Regions from separate parts of the Lysinibacillus sp. NPDC093210 genome, predicted to be linked through region 2. Evidence: a T-box and tRNA genes for the amino acid it is inferred to sense, from the RefSeq annotation. Region 2 holds a T-box; the other holds one or more tRNA genes.
The links. The T-box of region 2 lies ahead of argS (arginine--tRNA ligase). A T-box ahead of a tRNA ligase gene usually reads a tRNA of that ligase, here a tRNA-Arg.
Positions count from the first base shown of each region.

Region 1: it has a tRNA-Arg gene. The T-box ahead of argS (arginine--tRNA ligase) is inferred to sense a tRNA for this amino acid. The anticodon was not compared.

Region 1 is NZ_JBIVOE010000001.1:893,679-901,618, forward strand. Features, by position in the region: gene ACIP9C_RS04485 (lipid II flippase Amj family protein) at 1-343, shown strand, start outside; tRNA gene ACIP9C_RS04490 (tRNA-Arg) at 1,153-1,226, opposite strand; gene ACIP9C_RS04495 (SDR family NAD(P)-dependent oxidoreductase) at 1,453-2,199, shown strand; gene ACIP9C_RS04500 (hypothetical protein) at 2,282-2,947, shown strand; gene ACIP9C_RS04505 (DUF2639 domain-containing protein) at 3,055-3,216, opposite strand; gene ACIP9C_RS04510 (protein adenylyltransferase SelO) at 3,344-4,813, opposite strand; gene ACIP9C_RS04515 (metallophosphoesterase) at 4,981-5,484, opposite strand; gene ACIP9C_RS04520 (XTP/dITP diphosphatase) at 5,497-6,090, opposite strand; gene rph (ribonuclease PH) at 6,092-6,841, opposite strand; gene trhA (PAQR family membrane homeostasis protein TrhA) at 7,017-7,658, shown strand; gene racE (glutamate racemase) at 7,725-7,940, opposite strand, start outside.
Region 2 is NZ_JBIVOE010000005.1:265-8,204, reverse strand. Features, by position in the region: gene recQ (DNA helicase RecQ) at 1-241, opposite strand, end outside; gene ACIP9C_RS13315 (TcaA NTF2-like domain-containing protein) at 250-1,353, opposite strand; gene ACIP9C_RS13310 (DUF6241 domain-containing protein) at 1,573-2,166, opposite strand; gene ACIP9C_RS13305 (hypothetical protein) at 2,400-2,657, opposite strand; gene ACIP9C_RS13300 (MFS transporter) at 2,916-4,097, opposite strand; gene argS (arginine--tRNA ligase) at 4,301-5,974, opposite strand; T-box leader at 6,020-6,236, opposite strand; gene ACIP9C_RS13290 (ABC-F family ATP-binding cassette domain-containing protein) at 6,474-7,940, shown strand, end outside.

The sequences.
Region 1 (7,940 bases), on a different contig from region 2:
TCCTGTCAAATTATTTGTGATCAACATTCTAATTACTGCGATTTATACGATTGGAGTTTTATCATCTTTATATGCAGGCTTATTAGTACCCGAATTAAAAGCTACTGCTGTTATGGCTTCTGGATTAATCAATGGAGTGGCGACGATTCTTTTAATCATATTCATTGACCCTAAAATTTCAATTCTTGCTGATGATGTTATTAATAAGCGCGGAAGCTATCTAGATTTAAAAAGAGCTTCTGTAATGATGATGACGTCAAGATTTTTAGGAACCATTTTGGCTCAGATTTTATTTAAAACTGGGGCACATTATGTTGCTTGGTTTGCGAAGTTCATTACTTAATCACACCTCGAAGTTAACCAATTTTATGATAAAGGCTTGGATTGAGAAGTAATGTACCTAAAGTAATTAGGAGCTTTAGTTTAAGATTCGGTTTGCGAAATATAAAAACACAGAGATTTAAGCATTTGTAGATTAACTCTGTGTTTTTGTTGCTCTCAAGGTTTTGTTTAGCAACAACCTTTAAGAAAACTGCCTAATTAAAATGCCACACCGAACTTTTAACCTGTGTCTAGATGTTCTAGAAAATTGAAGGTTGATAAGTTAATTTACGACTCTTTGGTTATTGTCGATCCACTTTTCCATTTTCCGCTCCAATGCCCGATTTTGCCATTCAAACCAAATACCTGCACATTCACTACAATGACTGTCTACTCCACTACTTCAATGCATATCTCTACGTGTAAATAAAGTCTTCTCACGGAAGCTGTAGCAATAAATTTTTATATCTTCATAAAACACAATAACGATAAGCCCTTCATTTATTCATATCCAATTTATTTATATTCCATTCTAAATTACAAAGTATTTCAATAAGAATGATGAATGGCATTCAAGAATAGTGGTTTAACGAGGACTTCGTCTAATTGTATGCGAATAGTTAAACTTAACCTTTTTGCAGTTTAGTGCAATAACAGTCACGAAGCGACTTCGTAATATGTTTTCTTGTGTAGAAAATGTGTAGAAACTTTTCATTTTCTATCCTTTTCTAACGTATTCTCAAAAAAAGGAAAAGCGCCTCAAACCCTTGATATTAAAGGATTTGAAGCGCTTTTCAGTTGGTTCAAACTTATTCTATCTGAACCTTGAGACGTCCCAGGAGGGATTCGAACCCCCGACCGACGGCTTAGAAGGCCGTTGCTCTATCCTGCTGAGCTACTGAGACATGATGTGTATTCCTAATTTCATTTTCTCTTAGGAAAGACAATATTTATTATATGTCGTTTATAACATAATGTCAACATTAATTTTACTATGAAGGCAAGGTTTGCCTTGAAAATATTATATACCTATTTATTGTATGAATCTAGATGTTTCTTTATGCCATTTCAATATAGTACACTGCCCTATTTTTGCTAAAATAATAAAAAGCAAAAAATGGAGGAATGAATATGTTTGAAAACGCTGTTGTTGTAGTGACTGGTGGAGCACAAGGAATTGGTAAAGGTGTTGTGCTGGCATATGCAAAAAGTGGTGCTAAGGTTGTCATTGCAGATGTCAATGTAGAGTGCGGTAAACAACTTGAGCAAGAAATGCATGGGCAAGGTTATTCCGCATTATTCGTAGAGACAGATGTTACAAAGGAACAAGATATTATTTCCTTGATGCAGCAAACGGTTCAACATTTCGGGACGATTTCAATTTTAATTAATAATGCTGGAAAGTTTCAGCCTGTGTCACCTTATGATATTACGTTTGCACAATGGCATGATATTTTACAAACGAATTTAACGAGTGTTTTATTCTGTTCACGAGAGGCGGCTAAAATAATGCGGACGAATGAGAATGGTGGTTCGATTGTTTCTTTAGCCTCTACACGGGCTTTTATGTCTGAGCCAGATACGGAAGCATATGCCGCTTCAAAGGGCGGTATTGTGGCTTTAACACACGCTTTAGCACGCTCTTTAGGGCCAGATCAGATTATGGTCAATTGTATATCGCCTGGTTGGATTGAAACGGAGGATTATGAACAGTTACGTTCAATCGATCATGCGCAACATTTGTCAGGGCGTGTTGGGATGCCAGAAGATATCGCACAAGCATGTCTGTATTTAACAAATCCAGCGAATCGATTTGTTACAGGTATTAATCTTACTGTCGATGGAGGTATGACAAAGAAAATGATGTATGAAGAATAATGCACGCTCTATATTCATGAACACCCAAAGGTATTGTCGAGTATTCTACAATAGAATGTATTTTTAAGGGAGTGAACGTGCATTGTTTCCGTATTCAAATGAATATTACAGCAATTCATTAAGCGCCATCTATACTGTTCCATACAACCAGTATACAGCGCCTATTCGGCACTTTTTACAACCACAGCTCGATAATAGAAAGTGCATCAGTAAAGCTGAATCTGATTATTTAGCTATGAATCGACTGTTGTGGATGGAGCATGTCAATTGGACGAGGATGACCATTATTAGCATTGTCTTTGGTTTGCCAGATTTACCATTTGTGCAAACGCGCCTTTTACGCAATGCGACGGATTTAGGAAATTGTCTTCGTCCATTTTATGGAGATCAAATAGCTGATCGGTACGCCGAACTTATTAAAGAGCATCTACTTATTGCAGCGCAGCTCGTTACAGCAGCGAATAAAGGCGATGCGGCAACAGCAGCGGCAAAAGAAAAAGAATGGTATCGTAATGCCGATGATATCGCTATATTTTTAAGTACGATTAATCCTTATTTGAGTAAAGAAGCCGTACAGCAAATGTTTTATAGCCATTTAGCTTTAACGAAAAAAGAAGCTGTTACCATGATACAAAAAGACTATCAAGCAGATGTGCAAGTTTTCGATGAAATCGAAGCAGAGGTGCTCGAGATGTCGGATATGATTGCAATGGCAATTGTTATGCAGTTTTGCTACCGCTTTTATTAAACGCATAAATAAAAAACCAGATTCATCGACAATATCTTTTGTCCATCAATCTGGTTTTTCGTTATTCTCCTATAAACTAGTGTTTCTCTTTTATTTAAACCAACCTATCATTTCTCCGTATCGATTGGTTGCTTGTCAACATAGCGGTAATATAAATTCCGTAGTTCAGATTCTTTAAAAAGCCCTAGATGGCTCTTTAATTGAGGATGTACTAAAATCCCCTTTGCACGTAGCTCCTTTACAAACCAACCTTTAGAATATTGATGCACGTTGCACAGTCTCCTTTTCTGTTATTCATACATAACGTATGCTCAAAGGTTTTGTGCTGTTACTGCTTTCCTTTTACTTCAATAAAAAAAACGAAGGCTATGAAATTCCTTCGTTTTAAATCTATGATTATGTGCCACAGAACGTTTGATACGGACAATTTGTGGGTGCTGGTAGCGTTGTATACACTTCTTGATTAGCTAAATGGGCATATGGCTGTGAAAGTGCCTGTAATAGTTTGTCCATTACGCGATAATCGCCATGTGTAACAGCAGCTTCTAATGCCTCTTCTACTCTGTGGTTTCTAGGAATGATCGTTGGATTGTTACTTCGCATTAATTGTTGTGATGCCTCTTCGGTTTCCTCTTGTCTACCGCGTCTGGCTTGCCATTGTTCATTCCATTTTTTAAACTCTGTACTGTCAAATAGGGAAGTTCCTTCACATTGATTAAAAGTTAAAGCACGGAATGTATTCGTAAAATCAGCACCGTCTTTTTCCATTAATGCTAGCAGTTTTTCTATTAGTGCTGCATCTTGCTCTTCTTCGTTAAAGATTCCTAATTTCGCTCGCATGCCTTTGAGCCAATTTGTGTAATAGAGCTGAGGATATTGTTGTATAACCTCCTGTGCTAGTGTTACAGCCTCTTCTTCATTCTCATGAATAAGTGGGAGCAGGGTTTCAGCAAAACGAGAAATATTCCACCCTCCTATAGGCGGCTGGTTTCCATATGCATAGCGACCTTGTCTATCGATTGAGCTAAAAACTGTAGCAGGATCGTAAGTATCCATAAAAGCACAAGGACCATAATCAATTGTTTCACCGCTAATGGTCATATTATCAGTGTTCATAACACCGTGAATAAAGCCAACTAGCTGCCATTGTGCAATGAGTTTAGCCTGTCTCTCCATGACTTCCTGAAGCAGACTCAAATAGCGATTAGGTTGCGTCTGATCAATCATTGGGAAATGGCGTTCTATCGCATAATCAGCTAAAATTTGAAGCTCTTCATCCGTCCCCCATTGTGCCACATACTGAAATGTCCCCACACGCAAATGACTGCTTGCAACACGCGTCAAAATGGCACCAGGCAGTTCAGTTTCACGTATTATTGTTTCTCCTGTAGTCACCACCGCTAAACTACGAGAAGTCGGAATGCCCAGTGCATACATCGCTTCACTAATAATGTATTCGCGGAGCATAGGACCGAGTGCCGCGCGACCGTCACCACCTCGAGAATACGGTGTTCGCCCTGACCCTTTAAGCCCGATATCATAGCGCTCCCCCGTTGGTGTGATTTGTTCGCCGAGAAGCAGTGCTCTACCGTCTCCTAACATATTAAAATGCCCAAATTGATGTCCTGCATAAGCCTGTGCAAGCGGACATGCATCACTTGGCACCTCATTACCTGCAAGTATTTCGATACTGTCTTCGCGTTGGAGGGCTTGATAATCTAATCCAAGGGACTTAGCAACTGCCTCATTAACAATCACCAATTTTGGTGATTGTACACGATTCAATTGAAGACGGCTATAGAATGAACTTGGTAGACGAGTGTAGCTATTATCGAAATTCCAACCTATGTTGTTTGCCTTTGTCATTTAATCACCCTTGTTCTTTTCATTTAGTTTTTCTACTATAATGCAATTAATTCATGGATATAATTTCCAGCAACACTGTATACATAAATATAAAAACGCTTAAACTCTCTTTTAGCAGAATCTTAAGCGTTTTTATATAAGTGTCATTCCTTATGACTTCTTATGATTTATTTCCGAATAAACTTATGCGTTGAAATACAATCATTGTCATCTGTTAAGAAATTGACCTGAAAATAATCATCTTGAATATCTATAATTGCAAAGCTTTTTTCGTTGCGACCTCTTGGCTTTAATAAGCTTCCTGGATTTATAAATAGGACATCATCAATTATTTCAGCACCTAATACATGAGAATGGCCGAAGCAGGCAATTTGTGCATCGACCTCCTTAGCACGGTACGACAATGACAAAATGGATGTTTTCACATTAAATAAATGACCATGTGTTACAAACAGGGTAACATCTCCCACTTCCATAATGACTTCATCTGGAAATGCTTTATCGATATCACAATTCCCCCGTACTTTCTTCATATCATTGAGTGCATCATGGGAGAAGGGAAGCTCACTATCGCCACAATGAATCAACGTTTCTACATCAGGATAAAAGCTACGTACTTTATCAATAACAGCGCTATCTCCATGTGTATCACTCATAACTAATATTTGCATAGAAATCACCTCTTACTTAATAAGATTTGGCAATTGTTCCTTTAGCTTGCGAATGGCATTTCCACGGTGAGAAATAGCACCTTTTTCTTCTGGTGTTAACTCAGCCATCATACGATTTAAGCTTGGTACGAAGAAGACTGGGTCATAACCAAAGCCATTTGTACCACGTTTTTCATGTGCAATAACACCTTCACAAGTGCCGAATACAGTCGTTGTTTCAAAATCAGGACCTGCAATGGCAATGCAGCAGCAAAAACGAGCTGTACGCTTATCATCTTCAACATCTTGTAAATTGTGCAAAAGCTTTACCATATTTGCCTCGTCATCGTGATCACCTGCATAACGTGCCGAATATACACCTGGTTCACCATTTAGTGCATCTACAGCTAAGCCACTATCATCAGCAATGACAATAGTTGCAAGTTCTTTCGCCAAAGCTTCTGCCTTTAACACAGCATTTTCTTCAAATGTTGTGCCTGTTTCTTCTATTTCCATATTCGGTGCAACATCAAACATCGTCACCACTTCATAACCAAGTGGCGCAAATAATGCTTCAAAATCTTTTGCCTTGCCTTTGTTTTTTGTCGCAATTACAACTTGTTTCATATTAGTCGTTTCCTCCTACTTTAAGAGCGATTTCTCCAAGCGCTTGTTTTTGTAGCTCAATCAACTCACGGATTCCCTTTTCACCTAATGCAAGTAAATCATTTAAGTCCTCACGTGAAAAGGTTGCTTCTTCACCAGTGCCTTGTAATTCTACAAAACGACCTGCTCCAGTCATAACGATGTTCATATCTACAGCTGCATCTACATCTTCAACATAGTTTAAGTCTAAAACGGCACCTTGTTCTTCAACAATGCCAACACTTGTAGCAGCTAAAAAGTCTGTAACAGGGAATTTTTCTAATTGCTTATCTTCAGCCAGCTTAGCAATCGCCTGTGTCATCGCTACAAATGCACCTGTAATTGACGCAGTACGTGTCCCACCATCTGCTTGAATCACGTCACAGTCAATCCATACCGTACGTTCACCCAAAGCCTCTAAATCGACGATAGCACGCAATGCACGCCCAATAAGACGTTGGATCTCCATTGTACGTCCGTTTACTTTCCCGCGTGACGATTCACGTGGAGTACGTTGTGCTGTGGCACGTGGTAGCATAGAATACTCAGCTGTAATCCATCCTTTTCCTTGCCCGCGTAAAAAACCCGGTACTTTATCTTCAACTGTTGCCGTACAAATTACTTTCGTATTTCCAACTTGGATCAATACTGAGCCTTCTGGATGTAATAAATAATCGCTATCCATTTTTACAGGACGCAATGCATCTGCATTTCTACCATCAAATCTTGTCATAATTAATCGTGCCTCCTAAAATCTTTCGCGCCCTTATTTTATCATATTTTACATTGGTGCGACGATTTACTACGCCCAATATATGATATTTATCATATAAATTGCATTACATTTTCATCTACAATGAAAAACCCACTCATGTTATAGTAATATAATAAAGAAAGAGGTGATGGTCATGTCTCAACCAACAATTGGGCATAGTAGTTATACCATAAAGGAAGAATTTTGGAATGCGCTAACACATGGAATAGGTGCATTTTTGACAGTTCCTGCTACCCTTCTATTAGTGCATAAGGCTGTAACAACTGGTACAAGCACCGAGCTTATTAGTTACATTATTTTTGGTTTATCGATGTTTTGTTTATACATAGCATCCACCTTGTATCACTCACTGCCGACAAACAAGGTGCTTTTAAAAAAACTAGATCATAGCTCCATTTTCTTATTAATCGCTGGAACTTATACACCGATTGCTTTAATAGCAGTTGGTGGAAAGCTTGGATTGAGCATTTTTATTATTGAATGGGTGCTTGCTTTCATCGGCATCATTCTAAAACAATTTTTCGTATATCGTTTTAAAAAAGTATCATTAATTGTCTATATTGGGATGGGATGGCTCATTGTCTTCGCCTATAAGCCATTAGTTGCCTACATCTCATTCAATGGGTTTATGACACTTTTAATCGGTGGCATTTTTTATACTGCTGGCACTTATTTTTATAAGAACAAAAAGATTAAGTACAACCATGCAATTTGGCATGTCTTTGTAATGGCTGGAAGTGCTGCTATGTTCGTTGCGATCTATTTATTTATGTAAAACATTCAGTTCCATAAATTATTACAAAATAAAAAAATCAGCCTAGCACTTAAGCTAAGCTGATTTTTATTTTAATGTAATACGGTTTATGTCAAGCGTACCTTGCTCCAGCCAACTTTCTGCAATCGAACGGAAAATTGGAACAGAGCCCGTTGCAAAAAATTTATGTGCGGGCTTAGCATTTAAATCTGCTAAAGTGCCGTTATACGCAAGCATTTCCTCAACATCCTTTGCTGTTTCCTCCGCAGAAGATAGCACGAAAACATCTTCTCCGACGACAGC
Region 2 (7,940 bases):
TATTTGCTGCTCGCAACGACTCTACCTGATCCTGCATGAGTGATATTAACGGTGAGATAACAATCGTTAAGCCATCAAGCATCAGTGCAGGAATTTGATAGCAAATCGATTTCCCCCCACCTGTTGGCATGACACATAGGCTCGACTGTCCACTTAACGTTTGCTCAATAATTTGGGCTTGTCCGGTGCGAAACGAATCGTACCCAAAGTGGTGCTGTAGCATTTGTCTTGCTTGCTCCATATTATTTCTCACTCCTCTGCAGTAAGACGAATTAACTTATACTCGCCCTGATCATTTTTAAAAATTTCATATGTCATAATGGAATTGGCCAGTGCCTCCTGCCCCGCAGAATTGGTCAGCACATATTCCGTTTTGGCACGCACAACAATATTTTGCCCAACTTTCTCTATACGTTTAATTGTCGTATTAGAAAAATGAATTTTTGCTTGCTTAGATGCATAATAGGCAACCATGTCTTTAAGCGTGCTCTGTAAATCCTCTGCTCCAGTGACAGTATTCATTACACTTGCATCATTAATCGCAACAGCTGCTTTTAGATGCTCATGGAAGGTGTCAATAAATATTTTTACCTCGTCCTCATTATAAGCAAAAACATCCTTACCATATTTCTCGATAGCTTGTTGCACTGCTTCTTTGTCACCTTTTTCACTATACGTGTATAGATTTTTTGATTGAGACAAACGATCTTTTGCCTTCATGCCGTCTGTAATCCATTCATCAAGTAATTTTACTATATCCTGCAGTGGCAATATGTATGGTTGTGAAACACCTTGTTGCTGCCGATTAAAATAAATGCCCACGATTTGACCTTTCTCAGCCTCCATCACCGGGCTACCTGGTGGTAAGGCTACCTCTCCATCTATATAATAAGCAGCTACTTTGTCATTATATTTTTTGATTGTGTGTGGTAAGCCATCGACATACACAGCTAGGTTATCCAAATTCCCATTATAAACTGTTGGAACGTTGACCGAAGCGTTATATTTCACTTGTAGCACGGCTATATTATAGGCTGTCGACATATAGCGTACTTCAGCTTCTACAAGCTTATCGTTACTAAATTGCACAAGCGCTGTAGGCTTTGATGATACGAGTGCTCCATTCGTTACAATATAAAGCATCTTTGGCTCTTTTTTCACTATAATGCCTGCACCAATTCCGTTCTCACCTACAACCTTCACCTCTGGAACAAGCTTTTCCTCCTGCTTCTCCACAGGTTTTTCCGATTTCACCTCAGCCTTATCCTTATTAAACATTTCTGCAACGGACTGATCACCACAGCCAGTTAATAGGAAGGTTGCCGCTCCAACGATTAGCATTTTGTTTCGCATACATTCACCAGTACTTTCTTTCTCATCTTCTTTCCTATTCTATCATAAACAAGGATTTCGTTCGTTTCAAGTTTACATAATATTATTATTGATTCATTTTCTTCAGAACAAACGCTTTATATCAAAAAAAGAGAATAATCCTATAATTTATTAATAGTAATAACTAACTGATTTTTTCACTCCTTTTCCTTATACTACATAAAAAAAGAAAAACAGAAATTAATTCTGTTTTTCTAGTGGAATACCAAAAACTCGGAATATGTAGTCTTGCTCTTGTTCTTTTGAAGCAATGCCAGTGGCGATACCACCTTGTTTAGTCCCTTGAATAAACCACATGGCATTATGGTCTAGATCTACCGTTGAAAAGTCACCATGATTCCAACGATTTAATATCTCTAAATATTTATCACTATGTTGGAATCTATCTTTATTTTCCTCTACCATTTGCAGCAATGTGACAATTCTTTCGGGGGTAATCCTAATGGATGATTCTTTCTCATCAGCAATTATCTTTTGATGTGACATTTGTTGAATAACTTCTTGCACTAGGTTATCAATAAAGGGGTCATCTCCACTTTTCCATTCATCAAGCATTTGGGAATATGTAGGGTTCTCCCAACCAAAATTGATATCCACTGTTGATACAAACTCTTCCTCATCATCTACGTTTGAAATTGATTGACTGTTTTCTAATTGAATCGCGGCACTTTTAGAAACTTCGTTTTCATAGTTCTTTTTCATAATCAAAAAAGTACCACTTATACTCAGGAACGCCGTTAAAACAACGATAGCTAAAACATGAATCAACTTCATTTTTTGCCACCTTTCTTTATTAATTAATAATTACCCCAAAATTATCATATCGTCTCCTAATTTTCAACACAAAACAGAAGTCTCCGCCTAAACGAGAGACTCCTATTCCTTGTTAAAACAATAAATTTACGATTACCGCACAAACATATGTGAGGCTGATGATTTGAGTTTTCTAGTATAGTTGCTATTAGCATAAAATTCGGCTGTAACCAACATAACTTTTCCTATATATCCTACGTTGCTAAATATAAAATTTTTTTCGTTGCTGTTGAATTTGCCCAGTAACCACCATTTTGGGTTGACACATCTAACCAAACATCAGAGTTGTCCGCTTCACGTTGTAACTTAAATTTAACGTATCCTTGGAACGGCCATGTCTCACCTGTTACGCCTTCTAATGTCACATAAACATTTTTACTGTCCTTAGTCACGCAAGTATAAATAATTGGTTCACTTGCTCCTGTTATGACATAACCTTTACTACATCTCATCTTTTATTCCTCCAATATTATTTTTTTAATTGCTAGAGTTAGCTAACCTTCTAACGCTATCTAAAGGACAATTTTGATTCGATTTAACAACCTTTTTTTAAATATAATTTCATACTTATATATTTTTACTAAACTTAAAATCAACAAAAGGCAGTAACGATAAAGGTTAAATCCTTCTCGTTACTGCCTTTTCAATTAACATGTAGTGAATTCAAAAAAAAAGACATGCCATATCATTCATGCATGCCTATCATATATTTATTTTTTCTTTAATAGGAGAGTAGTACCAATAATACCGAGCATTAATGCCAAAAAGATCGTATAGGTGAATGAATGATTGCCCGTTAAATCATAGCAATACCCAATTAGCGTTGGTATAACAGCGCTCATCATAAATCCGCCAGATAATACCATTGATGACCAGCTATTGGCCTCTTCATTATTACGTGCTTCATCCAATGGTAATAATAATCCGATTGGAAACAATCCACTGAGCACTATCCCAATAATTAGGACAGCCACCCATAACATGAATCCTGTTCCTATCCATAATAGTACAAAACCGATGACCCCCATAATGCCTAATGATAGAAGCCAATAAATGCGACTTGACCATTTTTCCATTAGCAACGGTACAACAATATTCCCTATCATTTGTACGATAGATAAAAAAGTTAGCATGGAACTAGCAGCAACAAGTGAGAACCCTTTATCTTGTAGCATGGGCGTTAGCCACGACATCATCGAGAAAAATAACGATGTTTGTAAACCAAAATAAAGTAAAATCGTCCATGCACGACCGTTTTTCCACGGATTACGTGATGCTTCCTTTGTAAGATTTTCCCCTTGCATAGTAGGTCTATCTTGTTTGTTTTGGATAACAAGCAACCAAATTATAAGAGCGAATACTGCAAGCACTGCCCAGCTACCAAGTGCAACTGTCCAGTTGTTATGAAAGCCATTATAAAATGATACCGTTAATGCCGCACTTAATGTTGCACCTGTCCCAATACCAAAAGAATACACCCCAACTATTGTCGTAAAACGGCTTGGGAATTTTTCTTTAATAAACGCATTTAACATCGGACCGATAATGGCAATTGCAAAACCTGCTACAAAACTTGTCACGACTAGCAATGCATAGCTTTCTTTTATCAATCGTAATCCATTAGCTAAAAAAAGCAGTGCTAATAGCAGTGCAATAGCAGACTTCGTACCAAGACGTCTTTGTAACGGCACAGCCAGTGGTGCAAACAGTCCCATACAGAACACTGGAATAGATGTCAGTAAACTCATTTGTGTATTGGATACTTGTAGCGACTCCATTAACACATTAAACAAGGGGCCAATCCCTGTCACAGCGGGTCGCATATTGAGGGCAACGAAAAATATACTGACAACTGCGAATACGATTGCAGTTGTCCATTGTTTATTATTCATGCGATTAATACCTTTCTTCACGCCAATTTCATTCGTTCTCTTTCAACCTACACTTGATTAACTTCCGTCGTTGTCAGACATCTGATTTCTTATATTCTTTTTACCATTTTTTCTGCATATCGTCAATATTTCGGTAAATTACTTATAAAATTGCTCAGTTCAAGAAAATACCGTTGTGCATTATATAGATAATACAAACAACATTACATATTTTTTGGAGCACTAATGCCTAAAAGTACTAATGATTCTTCTAGCATGATTGCTACACAATGACATAAAGTTAAACGAGAACTTTGTAAATCATCATTCGATAAAATCTTATTATTAGCATAATATTTATTAAAGGCGCGCGCTAATTGTAATGCAGATTTAGCAACTAATGACGGATCAGCTTGTTCATATGCATTTGTAACAACGCGAGGAAATTGTTCTAGCAATAGAATGACTGGCCATGCCTGCACACCTAATGGTTGATAAGTCATTTCCCCCAGTTGAACATCAGCTTTTTCTAAAATGGAGAAAATACGGGCATATGTGTATTGAATATACGGACCTGTCTCACCTTCAAAATGCAGCATCTGCTCAATAGAAAAATCAATATCATGTAAGCGATAATTTTTTAAATCATTGAAAATAACTGCACCGACACCCACTTGCTTAGCAACCTGTTCTTTATTTTGTAAATTTGGATTTTTCATTTGAATATTTTGTTTTGCCGTCTCTATAGCTTCAGTCAAAACGTCATTGAGTAAAACAACCTTTCCTTTACGCGTTGACATTTTTTTGCCCTCTTTTAAGATCATCCCAAAAGCTACATGACTTAAATCTTTTGCCCATTCATAACCCATTTTCTCCACCACATTAAATAACTGTTTGAAATGCAGCGTTTGTTCATGTCCAACAATATAGAATATTTTTTCAGGATGATACTGTTGTATACGATAAAAGACAGCTGCTAAATCACGTGTTGCATATAGTGTCGCGCCGTCTGTTTTTGTAATGATACACGGAGGCATTTCCTCTAATTCCACAACATAAGCACCCTCTGATAATGTCAGCAACCCTTTTGCTTGTAATTCTTTTACCACATTTTGCATTTTATCATTATAGAAAGCTTCGCCATCGTAAGCATCAAAATCAATACCAAGAAGCTGATAAAGTGTCGTGAATTCTTCCAATGAAACTTCTCTAAACCATTGCCAAAGCTTAAGTGCCTCGTCATCCTTATCCTCTAACGATTTAAATGCAGCTCGCGCTTGCTCAATTAGAGTGGGGTCTTTTTCCGCTTCTTCATGAAACTTCACATAGATTTTCAATAATTCTTTAATAGGTGCAGCTTTAATTGTCTGTTGATTTCCCCAATGTCTATAAGCAACAATTAGTTTTCCAAACTGTGTTCCCCAGTCCCCCAAATGATTAATACGAATGGCATTATAGCCATTTTTCTCAGCGATATTGGCGAGTGCATTACCAATGACAGTTGAGCGCAGATGTCCCATTGAAAAAGGCTTCGCAATATTAGGAGAAGAAAAATCGAAAACAACGTTGCCTTTATTTATTGGGCTCGCTCCATATAATTTTTGTTCTTTCATTATTTTGCTTAGTATTTGTTGTGTAATGACATGTTGATTTAAAAATAAATTGACATATCCGCCGACTATTTCAATCGACTGAATCAATTCACACGTTAAATTTTTTTGAATTTCAGTGGCAATTTGTTGAGGAGATTTTCCGAGCTTTTTAGCCAGTTTAAAACATGGTAATGAAAAATCACCAAGGTCTACATGTTTAGGTTTTTCAAGCAATTTTTCAATCTCTTCTACTTTCACTTGATGATTGCACGCTATAGCAATACTCTTCGCAATTTGTGAATTCATTTGTCCCTTTCCCCCTTTTAAAAAATAAAAAAAGCCCTCGTCTCAATAAGAGACGAGAGCATACATTCCCGTGGTACCACTCTAGTTGCCATTATTATGACCACTTTCTATTGATAACGAGGTGACTCCCCGATATTCTCTACTGACATTTCGAGAAACTTCTCCAAAGTGCGTTTCATTCATACGATCTGCATTAGGCTCACACCATCCCTAATTCGCTTAGCAGCACAAAATGAATTACTTTCTTTTTCACAGAATTTAGCAACTTCTGATTTTGGAATATTCTATATTATCCAATCTTGAAAGTCAACTTTAACATTATTTTTTCTTTTAAAATAAATATTTGTATCTTTATTCATTGATAAGCAACGACTTGTACTATCGATTGCTCTATTAGATACAGAGTTATTATCGGTAAACGTTGATGTCATAATGTTTATAGACTATGGAACATATTTCATGATATACTAGAGCCATTGTGAAAAAAGGAGGAACTTGCATGATTCAAGTAAGTAATGTAGGTCTTCGCTATGGCGATCGTAAACTATTTGAAGACGTAAATATAAAATTCACACCGGGGAATTGCTACGGTTTAATCGGGGCTAACGGTGCAGGAAAATCAACATTCCTAAAAATTCTTTCTGGTGAAATCGAAGCACAAGAAGGAAATGTATCAATGGGTAAGGACGAACGCTTATCTGTCCTTAAACAAAATCACTTCGAGTACGACGAGCATACAGTGCTTGATACAGTTATTATGGGTAACAAACGCCTATATGATGTGAAAAATGAAAAAGATGCTATTTATGCAAAAGAAGATTTCTCTGATGAGGATGGCATGCGTGCTGCTGAATTAGAAGGTGAATTTGCAGAGCTAAACGGTTGGGAAGCTGAATCAGAAGCAGCAACATTATTAAACGGTTTAGGTATCTCAGATGATCTTCACTATATGTTAATGGGTGATCTTGAAGGTTCTGACAAAGTTAAAGTATTATTAGCACAAGCATTATTCGGTCAACCAGATGTATTATTACTAGATGAGCCTACCAACCACCTTGACTTAAAAGCGATTCAATGGTTAGAAGAATTCCTAATTAACTTTGAAAATACAGTTATCGTCGTATCCCATGACCGTCACTTCTTAAACAAAGTATGTACACATATCGCGGATCTTGATTTCTCAAAAATTCAATTATATGTGGGTAACTATGATTTCTGGTATGAATCTTCTCAATTAGCACAAAAAATGGCGCAAGACCAAAATTCTAAAAAAGAAGAAAAAATTAAAGAATTACAAGCGTTTATCGCTCGTTTCTCTGCCAATGCGTCAAAGTCAAAACAAGCAACATCACGTAAAAAAATGTTGGATAAAATCGAGCTTGATGACATTAGACCTTCTAGCCGTAAATATCCATTCATCAACTTCCAAATCGGCCGCGAAATCGGTAATGATGTATTAACAGTTGATGGTCTTACAGCAAGTCAAGACGGTCAAACGTTATTTAAAGATATTCGTTTTTCAATGAATAAAGACGATAAAATCGTTTTACTTGGTAGCCCTATGGCTAAAACAGCTCTTCTTGATATCTTAATGGAAGATAAAGAAGCTGATGCTGGTACATTTAAATGGGGTGTTACAACATCTCAAAGCTATTTCGAAAACGATCATGATAAATACTTTGAAGGTTCAGAAAAATCATTAGTAGAATGGCTTCGTCAATATTCACCTGACGATGAAACAGAAAGCTTCCTACGAGGCTTCTTAGGTCGTATGTTATTCTCTGGTGAAGAAGTGAAAAAATCCCCTTCTGTATTATCAGGAGGAGAGAAAGTACGTTGCATGCTTTCAAAAATGATGCTGGCAACAGCCAATGTTATTTTACTAGATGAACCAACAAACCACCTTGACCTTGAATCAATCCAAGCGCTAAATGAAGGCTTAATCCGCTTCAAAGGTGCCATGATT